DNA from 3 places in the Romboutsia sp. genome. Region 1 is predicted to be linked to each of the others. Evidence: riboswitches for the same ligand, from Rfam matches in the RefSeq annotation. Region 1 holds a riboswitch; each other region holds the start of a gene.
What was found. Region 1 has a riboswitch for cyclic di-GMP ahead of AC11VW_RS10225 (flagellar basal body protein). Riboswitches for the same ligand answer to the same signal wherever they lie in the genome.

Region 2: another riboswitch for cyclic di-GMP. It lies ahead of AC11VW_RS00210 (methyl-accepting chemotaxis protein); the one in region 1 lies ahead of AC11VW_RS10225 (flagellar basal body protein).
Region 3: another riboswitch for cyclic di-GMP. It lies ahead of AC11VW_RS02825 (glycosyltransferase); the one in region 1 lies ahead of AC11VW_RS10225 (flagellar basal body protein).

The regions. Positions count from the first base shown of each region.
Region 1 is NZ_JBXKIW010000065.1:9,335-12,626, forward strand. It holds gene fliF (flagellar basal-body MS-ring/collar protein FliF) at 1-877, opposite strand, end outside; gene fliE (flagellar hook-basal body complex protein FliE) at 900-1,223, opposite strand; gene flgC (flagellar basal body rod protein FlgC) at 1,241-1,645, opposite strand; gene AC11VW_RS10225 (flagellar basal body protein) at 1,650-1,976, opposite strand; cyclic di-GMP riboswitch class I at 2,409-2,493, opposite strand; gene AC11VW_RS10230 (tetratricopeptide repeat-containing glycosyltransferase family 2 protein) at 2,738-3,292, shown strand, end outside.
Region 2 is NZ_JBXKIW010000002.1:16,624-19,915, reverse strand. It holds gene AC11VW_RS00210 (methyl-accepting chemotaxis protein) at 1-1,284, opposite strand, end outside; cyclic di-GMP riboswitch class I at 1,726-1,802, opposite strand; gene AC11VW_RS00205 (radical SAM protein) at 2,362-3,255, opposite strand.
Region 3 is NZ_JBXKIW010000023.1:11,426-14,717, reverse strand. It holds gene AC11VW_RS02825 (glycosyltransferase) at 23-1,150, opposite strand; cyclic di-GMP riboswitch class II at 1,349-1,431, opposite strand; gene AC11VW_RS02820 (MATE family efflux transporter) at 1,680-3,068, opposite strand; gene AC11VW_RS02815 (MarR family winged helix-turn-helix transcriptional regulator) at 3,080-3,292, opposite strand, start outside.

The DNA of each region.
Region 1 (3,292 bases):
GATCTATTACTAGCTCGGTTTTTTCGCTAGTGTCAAAATTTAAGTCTGCATTTACAGTAGCCTTTACCTTACCTTCACCAAATATAGGCTCTAATAATCCTACAATAGACCTTTCTAAGTCTTCGCTTAATTCTTTTTCTGCTTTTCTAGCTATATCAACTCCATTTGAATTCGCTGAATTAACATTTCCTTTTTCATCAAATATACCTTCTGATAATAAATTCATATTTTGATCTATTACTTCAACATTTTGTTTTGGTATATTAGAAGTACTTGCAGATACTAATGACATTATAGACCTTACTTGACTAGGTTCTAAATTCGTACCTGGCTTCAAATTAATAGATACAGCAGCTTTTCCTGGAACACTTTCCTTAGCAAAAACTGATTTCTCACCTTGTGTTATCTGTACTCTTGCACTTTCTACTTGAGGGAAAGTTTTTATTGTCTTTTCTATCTCTCCTTGAATCATTCTTTGTTTTTTTATCTCAAATTCTTCATCAGTCATACCGAAAGAAGAACCCTCATCCATAAGTTCAAACCCCTTTGAACCATTAGATATACTACTTGATAATTCGAGTCTCAGCTTATCTACTTCTTCCTTAGGTACATATATACGATCTCCTTCTACCTTAGTCTCAACTTTTCTACTTTCTAATTCGCTAGTTATAACTTTAGCATCAGTAGAATTTAAACCTGAAAAAAGTACATCGTATTTATTATCTTTTGCATATTTAATTCCAAAAATAGTTGCCAAAATAATAGTTATAATTCCAATTATAATAGCTATCTTTTTTCCTTTTTTTAAGCCATTAAACTGTTCCTTTTTAGTGCCCATGAAATTTTTTATATTTTGTATAATTTCTTTTACATTCATTTATTTACTCCTTGTTAATAGCCTACAATTGCACTTTACTTATCTCTTGATAAGCATCAAATAACTTATTTCTAACCTCTAACATCAACTGCATTGACATTTGTGATTCCTGTACTGACAACATAACCTCGTGCATGCTTACGTTTTCACCTTTAATAAGGCCTTCTATCTTGTTGTTAGCATTCACTTGACTTTCATTTACTTTCTCTATAGCATCACCTATAACATCTGAGAAGCTTGCCTTTGACTCTTTTTTATTTACTAGCTGTTCATTATTTACCACAGTATTTTCTATACCTTGTGTAAATATATTTGACTTCGCTGCTATAGCACTTATACCTTGCATATACTCACCTCTTTATATTATCTTCCTATTTCTAGTGCTTTTGATAGCATACTTTTTTGTGCATTTAAAGTATCAACGTTAGATTCATAAGCTCTAGACGCCGTTATTAAATCTGACATTTCAACTAACATATCCACATTAGGATATTCCACATATCCCTTTTCATCTGCATCTGGATGTTCTGGCTCATATAGTTTTCTAAGAGGAGACTTATCTTCTTCTATTGATACAGTTTTTACACCTAGCATACCTAATTTCTCATCATAATTTTCAGAAAAAGTAGCAACTTTACGTTTATATGCCCCACCATCTTCAGTTCTTGTAGTTTTAGAATTTGCCACATTTGATGATATAATATCCATTCTCAATCTCTCTGCAGAAAGACCACTTGCACTAATTCTCATTCCACTAAAAACGCTCATTTACTTACCTCCCCGATATTACACTTTTTATCATCGCTAACTTAGTATTAGTAAGGTTCACTAAAGCATTATACTCAAGTGTTGTCGATGCTTGATTTACCTTTTCATTTTCTAAATCAATATTGTTTCCATCTTCTCTCATAACTGAAGTTGTATCAGTTTTTACTTCTATTTTAGGTTTATTTCCCATACTATCATTTAACGTTTCTTCAAAAGTTACATATTTTCTCTTATATTCTGGTGTATTTATATTTGCAATATTATTTGCAATAGTTTTACTTCTTAAGTCTGTAGCATCTAAGCTCATTTTCATTAAATTGTATATATCCATAACCCCTCCTAATTTGTTATTTTCAATAAAAAAACTATCCTCGAAAAGAATAGTTTAAATTACTTTTATAATATTATTCCTCATTGCTAATTGCTTGAATGCAAACCAAAATAAAATTATAAAATAAATTTTAACTACACAATTATCCAACGTTTTTATTTCATTTTAGTAAGCTATAATCTACATTATACACTTTTTTTCAATGACATTCTACATTTTAATATAAATATGACAACTATTTTCTAACTTTTTTGACTTTTTTAGATATAATAATTCATATTTTCCCTTTATGTGAAGTTATTCTTATTTTATTTTGAGTTCGACTTACAATTTATAATAATAATTATAATACATTGTTTTTTTCACACAAAAAAATACCCTTGAAAGAGTATTTTGTTATATCAGCAGTGATAACAAAAAGTTTATTAACTCTTCGGCAGCTGGCTGGCATAGTTTTTTAACTTTAGCCCCTATAGTTTTGCGTCGCTAGATTTCCCTAGGTTTGCCTATTAAATTTTATTTATATGTAAATTATACCATAATCTTACATAATATGAAACTTTTTTATTATATTTAAATATTTAAAGTCAGGATATTAGCGTCCTAACGATATCTAACATATATGCTAAATTTAAAGCTAAAAGAAAATCATAAATTAGCTTTTCTCAGTTATCAGAGCAATTAAATATAAATAAGGTTAAAAATAATACTTTTCATCCGTATAATAACTTTAGTATTCATAAAATTTGGAGGATAATATATTGCAAAAATTAAGTTTAGTAATGATTACTAAAAATGAAGAGTTTAAATTAAAAAGATGCTTAGAATGTGTTAAAAATATAGTTAACGAAATAATAATTGTAGATACAGGGTCTACAGATAAAACTAAAGATATAGCATTAGAATTTAATGCTAAAGTATATGATTATAAGTGGGATGATAATTTTGCTAATGCTAGAAATTATGCTATTAGCAAATCTAGTGGTGATTGGAACTTAATATTAGATGCAGACGAATTTATTATTAATATAGATTTAAATAGTATTTATAAATTTATGAATTCTAAAGATAAGACTATAGGTCAAATAAAAATAGTTAATTTATTTGAACAAGATGGTGAAATAAGAAAATCTAATTCTTTTATATCTAGATTAGCTCCTAAGGGTGTTTATTTTAATGGAAGTATTCACGAACAATTGGATTCTAGTTATCCTCGTAAAAGAGTAGATATCGAGTTAGAGCATGATGGGTATTTACATACTAATAAATTTGAGAGAAATATTTCTTTGATACTTAATGAATTGAAAGAAAATAGA
Region 2 (3,292 bases), on a different contig from region 1:
ACCTGTAACATTTATTTGTGTTAAAGTACTATTTAAACTATCTACAATTTTGTATACAGCTATTGATAGAGGTTCAAAATCATTTATAAATAACTCACTTGCTCTTTTTTTATCCACATCAATATCTAAATTTCCATTACTAATTTCAGTTAATGAATATGTTAAAATATTTATCATTTCGCTAAGGTCGTTAACTATTTTACTTGTAGCATCTGCTACTAGACCTATCTCATCATCTTCATCTATAAATGGAGTTTCTGAATTTAAATCACCTTCACCTAACTTTTTCAATCTTTCACTACATTCTTTTAATGGGTTTCCTATTTTATTAGAAAGCCTTATTGCTACAATAAATGCTATAATTGTAAATACTATAGCTAATATAACCGTAGTCATGATTGAAGTATACATTTGCCCAAGAAAATCAGCCTTATTTACCATTATACCTATACCCCAACCATTACTATGTTCTACTGGAGCATATCCTACAAGCCAATTTTTACCATCTGCTTTTACATCAGAATATCCTGTTTCTCCTGAAATAAGCTTTTTGTCTGCCTTTGCAAAAGGCATTAAGCTTTTATCTGTTTCTGATTGTTTTATAGAATTTTCTACACCAACAGCACTAGTATCCTTATCTGCAATTGTTGTTCCCTGACTATCTAGAAGGTAAGTATCACTATTTTTGCCTATTTTTATATTAGTAACAATTTCATTTAAAAAATCTTTATCTACATCAAAAGTTACAACCCCTACTATTTTGCTACCTTGTACTCCATTTTCCCAAAGAGGTGCTGAAACTACCATTATAAGTTGTCCTGTTAATTTACTAACAACAGGGCTACTCAGATATGCTTTTCCTTCCATAGAAGCCTTAACATAGTCTCTCTCAGAATAATCTTTTCCACTAAAAAGATCTTTACCATTTACATCCATAATTTGACCTAATGCTACTCCATAGAACTTTTCCTGCTTAGTTATAATTTTTTGTTTTTCTTCTTTACTTACTTTAGGGTCTGAAAGTTCTTTTATAATTCCTGTTTGAATCGCTGCATTTTCAAGATTCATAATTTTTTGAGAAACGTTTTCGGAAGCTTGTTTAGTTGTTTCTACAACTGTATTTGATAAAATATCATTAGAAGTTTTATAATTTAGAAAACTTGTAATTGCTCCTAATAATAAGCAACAAATAACTGCAAAACACACAATTATTAAAGTAAGTTTAGTTTTTATACTTTTATTTTTATCTTGATCTTTACTTTTATGTCTTAATTTAAATTTCATTTTTGATTTATCTCCCTTTATTATTTTGCTTTACATGTTAATTTATCATCATTACTAATAAAATTAACCATTTAAGACTTAGTTATTTACTTGTCTGATCATAGCATTTTTCCTTTAGTTCATATAATACGCATTTGTTCGATTCTTAAAGAAAATAACAACGTTTGCTACAACATCATATTTTTTCATTATTTTTTACATATTATATAACTATAATCTTGCAAACCTTTATTACATTTCCCTACATAATTTACCTGAAATAGTAAATTACATAATTTCAAATTCATTTGTTCCCGATTCTAAAAGTACTTGTGTTTTTGGAATTCCCCATAATAAACCTCCCACGTTAAAATATTACAATTTTAAAAATCCACTTGTATAGTGTAAAAAATAAAAGAGCATCAACATGAACCTGTTAACACTCTTCTCTACAAGACAAATTTATGCAACTGGCTAACTTTTAAAAAGTCCCTCTAGCTTTGCGTCGCCGAATCACTTCGGGTTTGCTAATTTAATTTTATAGTTAAGTTTACATTTTATCTTAACATGAATAGATATTTTTGTAAATAATTAAGATATTATGTATATTTATGTTATTTTTAAAATGCAACAGTAGAAGAATTTACTTCGCTCGTATCACCACTAGTCTAAGTTATTTTGCCTACAAGTGACTTAAAATCCCTGCCTGTTGCTTGAGAATTGTTTTGGTAGAGCATTTTAACATTATTCATAAGGAAGGAAATTTATAATTTCCTATAATATAAAAGAATATTGATTTTTAAAATGGACCCTTTGTCAAGGACATTAAAAATGTGGACTTACACCCTCTTAGTAGACGTATAGATTAGCTAAATTAGTCAATACTTGTACTAATTTTCAAATATTTTATTTAATATATGTATAACTAACTGAAATTTCATTGTATTTTTATTACATTTCTATTTAGCATCAGCCTTTTTCTTAACACTTATAAATATAATTAAGCCATAATAATTATATTTTTTATTATTTTACTAATATTATGTAATCATTAATTTAGTTATGATTTTTTTACTATCTACTTTTATTCTTATACTGTTAAAACCAACTAATTTGAGTTTTTTCATATTTTCTTTTATAATCTGTTATTATATCTTCCATCTTATACAAAAGATTATATTTTTCACATTCTTGTTTAAAAATACACCACATATTCTCATAATTTATAACTTTGTTTTCATAAGCCTCACCATAAGTTTTAATATACATTTTATCTAAATCTTTATTCGGAAAAATCCTTCTTAACTGCTCAAAATAATATTCTTTTTGATTCTGTCTTAATGTCACACCCAAATCATGAGAGTATACAAATTTAGCTCCGCATTCATAAGCTGTTTTTATAATATTTTTTATATTTTCTTCATTATCATTAATATAAGGTAATAACGGCATTAATAATACACCAGTATATATCCCCTTATCAGATAATTTTTTTATAGCTTTAAATCTATCCGATGTAGGGATTACATTCTTCTCTATTAACTTACACAATTCATCATCATAAGTGGTTATTGTCATTTTAACAATTGTAGGTGAGTGACTTTGAATTTTTTTTAGTATATCAATATCTCTAGTTACTAAATCACTTTTAGTTGCAATAGCTACTCCAAATTTATTATCATTAACTAGTTCTAAAGCTTCTCGTGTTAACATATATTTTTTTTCAAATGGATTATATGGATCACTCATGGCTCCTGTCCCTATAATACCTTTAGTTCGTTTTGATTTAAGTTCTTTTTTTATCATTTCAGTTGAATTTTTTTTTATCCTAACTCTATCAAAATCTATAATTTGATAACAATTACTCCTAGAGTCACAGTATATGCATCCATGGCAACATCCTTTATATATATTCATTTTATAATTTATTCCAAACCAATTTAAGCTTTCTTGATAGTTAGATAAAATTGTCTTCGTTGATATATATTCCACTATACTATAATCCTTTCTATTCTAGTAGTTTTAAAAA
Region 3 (3,292 bases), on a different contig from region 1:
TTCTACTTGTAATACCTAGTAATTATAATACTCTCCCCATTTTACTCATGATTTTTTTATGTTCATATTTTTTTTCTTCTACATATGATTTTATTTTATGCTTAAATATTTCTTCATCAAACATTAAAGCATGATTTCTGATATCTTGTTTATTCCACTGCATTTCATTAAACTGCAATACAGCATCTTTTAAACTATTAACTGTTTGATCTTTAAAGAATAAACCTGTTTGATCAGCAACTACAGTTTCTAAAGCCCCCCCTTTGCCAAAAGCTATAACAGGTCGTCCGCTAGCTTGTGCTTCAAGTGGAGTTATTCCAAAATCTTCTTCTCCAGGGAATATAAATGCCCTACACTTAGAATAATATTCCTTTATAACTTCATCAGGTTGTCTTCCTAATATTTTTACATTTGGCTTAGCTATAGATTTTAAATATTCAAGTTGTGATCCTCCTCCTATAACAACCAAAGGTAACCCTAATTCATTAAATACTTCTACTGCTAAATCAACCCTCTTATAAGGAACTAGTCTAGATACTATTAAAAAGTATTCTTCATCAGTATCAGATATATTGAAATATGACCCTTTTACTGGTGGATGTATAACATCTGCTTCTTTTCCATAATGTTTATAGATTTTTTTTGCAACATTCTTTGAATTTGCAATATAATAATCAACTCTATCTGCAGATGCTCTATCCCAAATACGTATGTAGTTCATTATATATTTAATAAGTTGCTTCTTTAATTTCCCCATATTCTCTCTTTCCATATATTCATTGTAAAATTCCCATGCATACCTCATTGGAGAATGACAATAACATATATGTGTAGTATCTGGAGGTGTTATTATACCTTTTGCACATGAAGATGAACTTGATAAAACCACATCATATTCATTAAAATCAAACTGCTCCCATGCAGTTGGCATAAATGGTAAATACATTTGATGCTTTACATTTCCCTTAGGAAAATTTTGTATAAAGCTTGTTTTTACATCTATATTTTTTAACTCTTCATCTAGATTATTTTCATTATATGAAATCGTATATATAGGAGCTTGTTCATATATTTGCTTAAAGTTTATAATTACCTTTTCTGCTCCACCCATATTAGTTAGCCAATCATGAGCAATTGCTATTTTAGTCATTTTTTCCTCCGCTTTTTAAATAACTTATCTTATAAATAAGCTACTTTCTTTTGCTCTTTTGATTCTTCTACTATTGCCTTATTTACTTGTTACCCTCTCGTTTGATTACCCTATTTTTAGATACAAAAAAAAGACTATATTTTCTGTACACCAGAAACATATAAAGTTATACTTTATATATGTTTCTGTGTTTTTTCAGTAATTATAGCCGGTTGCACCACTATCTCCATATGCCTCAGGTGCCCAGGTACAAGACATACTTCTCAGTTTCTATCTATTTCTTAACATTTATGCTAAATATTAACATTTAATGTGTTATTTGTATATATATTCGACAAAACTAGTTCTTTTACTGCAAAACTTGAATTTCATTTTTAAAGTAATTTGCTTGTTTTTTTCTTTTATATGAATTTTGTTAATTTCAATTTTATTTTTCAATATAAAACATTAATATCCACCTTATCTATATTTACATTAAAGATATAATCTACGACTGTGCTCATTTATATTTCTTCTCTACTTATAGATTTTATACTGCAGTAACTGTTACTTCTTCACTTAATTCATATTCTTCATTTACAGAGTATTTTCTAATCTCTTTAATTAAAACTATACCTGTTATAAGTGCTGATACAATGTCAGCAGTAGGTTGTGCAAACCAAACTCCATTTAAACCAAAGAAATTAGGTAATATAAATATCATAGGTATTAATATTATAACTTGCCTTAATAAACCTAATACTATAGCCATCTTTGCTTTTCCTGTTGACTGCATGTAGTTACTACCTACTATAGATACCCCTATTATTGGCATTGCAAATGCATATTTGCTTAATCCACTTACAGTTATATTCATAAGTTGTACATCCTTATTAAACATTCCAACTAAAACTTGTGGTGCAAGCTGTACAAATAAAGCACCTAATACAAATATAAATGTTGCTGATAATAAACTTATTTTTAAAGTTTTTTTAGCCCTATCATAATTTTTAGCTCCGTAGTTAAATCCTACTATAGGTTGCATTCCTTGCACAAAACCAAATGCAGGCATTATAAATATCATACTTATTGAACTTATTGTTGCCATTGCTCCTATTGATAAATCTCCACCATATTTTTTTAATGAAATGTTTAATATAATCTGAACCAAACTATTCGTCATTTGCATTGCAAATGGAGCACAACCTATTGAGAATATTGCTGCTATAATTGTTTTATTTAACTTTAAATTTATTTTTCTAAGTTTTACGTTTGATTTTCCTCTTACATAATATGATAATCCCCACATTGATGTAGTTGCTTGGGATATTATAGTGGCAAATGCCGCTCCTTGTATTCCCATATTAAATACAAATATAAATAATGCATCTAATATTATATTGGTAACACAACCTACAATCATTATAATAGCTGAAAGCTTTGGATTTCCATCGCCTCTTATTAAATTACTAAACATCATTGACATTATACTAAATGCTGTTCCAAGTAGTATTACACTCATATAAGATTTTGCATAATTAAGCGTACCTTCACTTGCTCCGAATATAATAAGTATTTTATTTAAAAATATTATTCCAACTATAGATAATGTAATACCTATTATCACTGCTAAACTTATTGTATTTCCTATTATACGTTCAGCATCTTCTTTTTTTCCTTCACCTAACTTTATAGATACATTTGTAGTTGATCCTACACCTACAAGTGTTCCAAAGGCAATTATTATTGTCATTATTGGCATTGCCACTCCAAGACCTGTTATTGCCATAGGACCAACACCTGGTATATTTCCTATAAACATTCTATCTACTACATTATAAAGTGCACTTACCATCATCCCTATAATTGCTGGCACTGAATATTTTAATAGTAACTTACCAATTGGCTCTGTGCCTAATATATTCTGATTATTATCCATAATCTTCCTCCTTATATATTTATATTTTTACATACTTTTTCAAGTAGATTTTTTAGTGTTTCTTCTTCTTCCTTAGTTAAATTTTCACTTATTTTTTCGTTCCAATCATCAAAAACACTATATATATCTTCTTTAACTTCTCTAGATTTTTCTGTTAAATAGATTCTATTAGCCCTTTTATCATCTATATCTTTAACTCTCGTTATGAATTCTTGTTCTTCTAG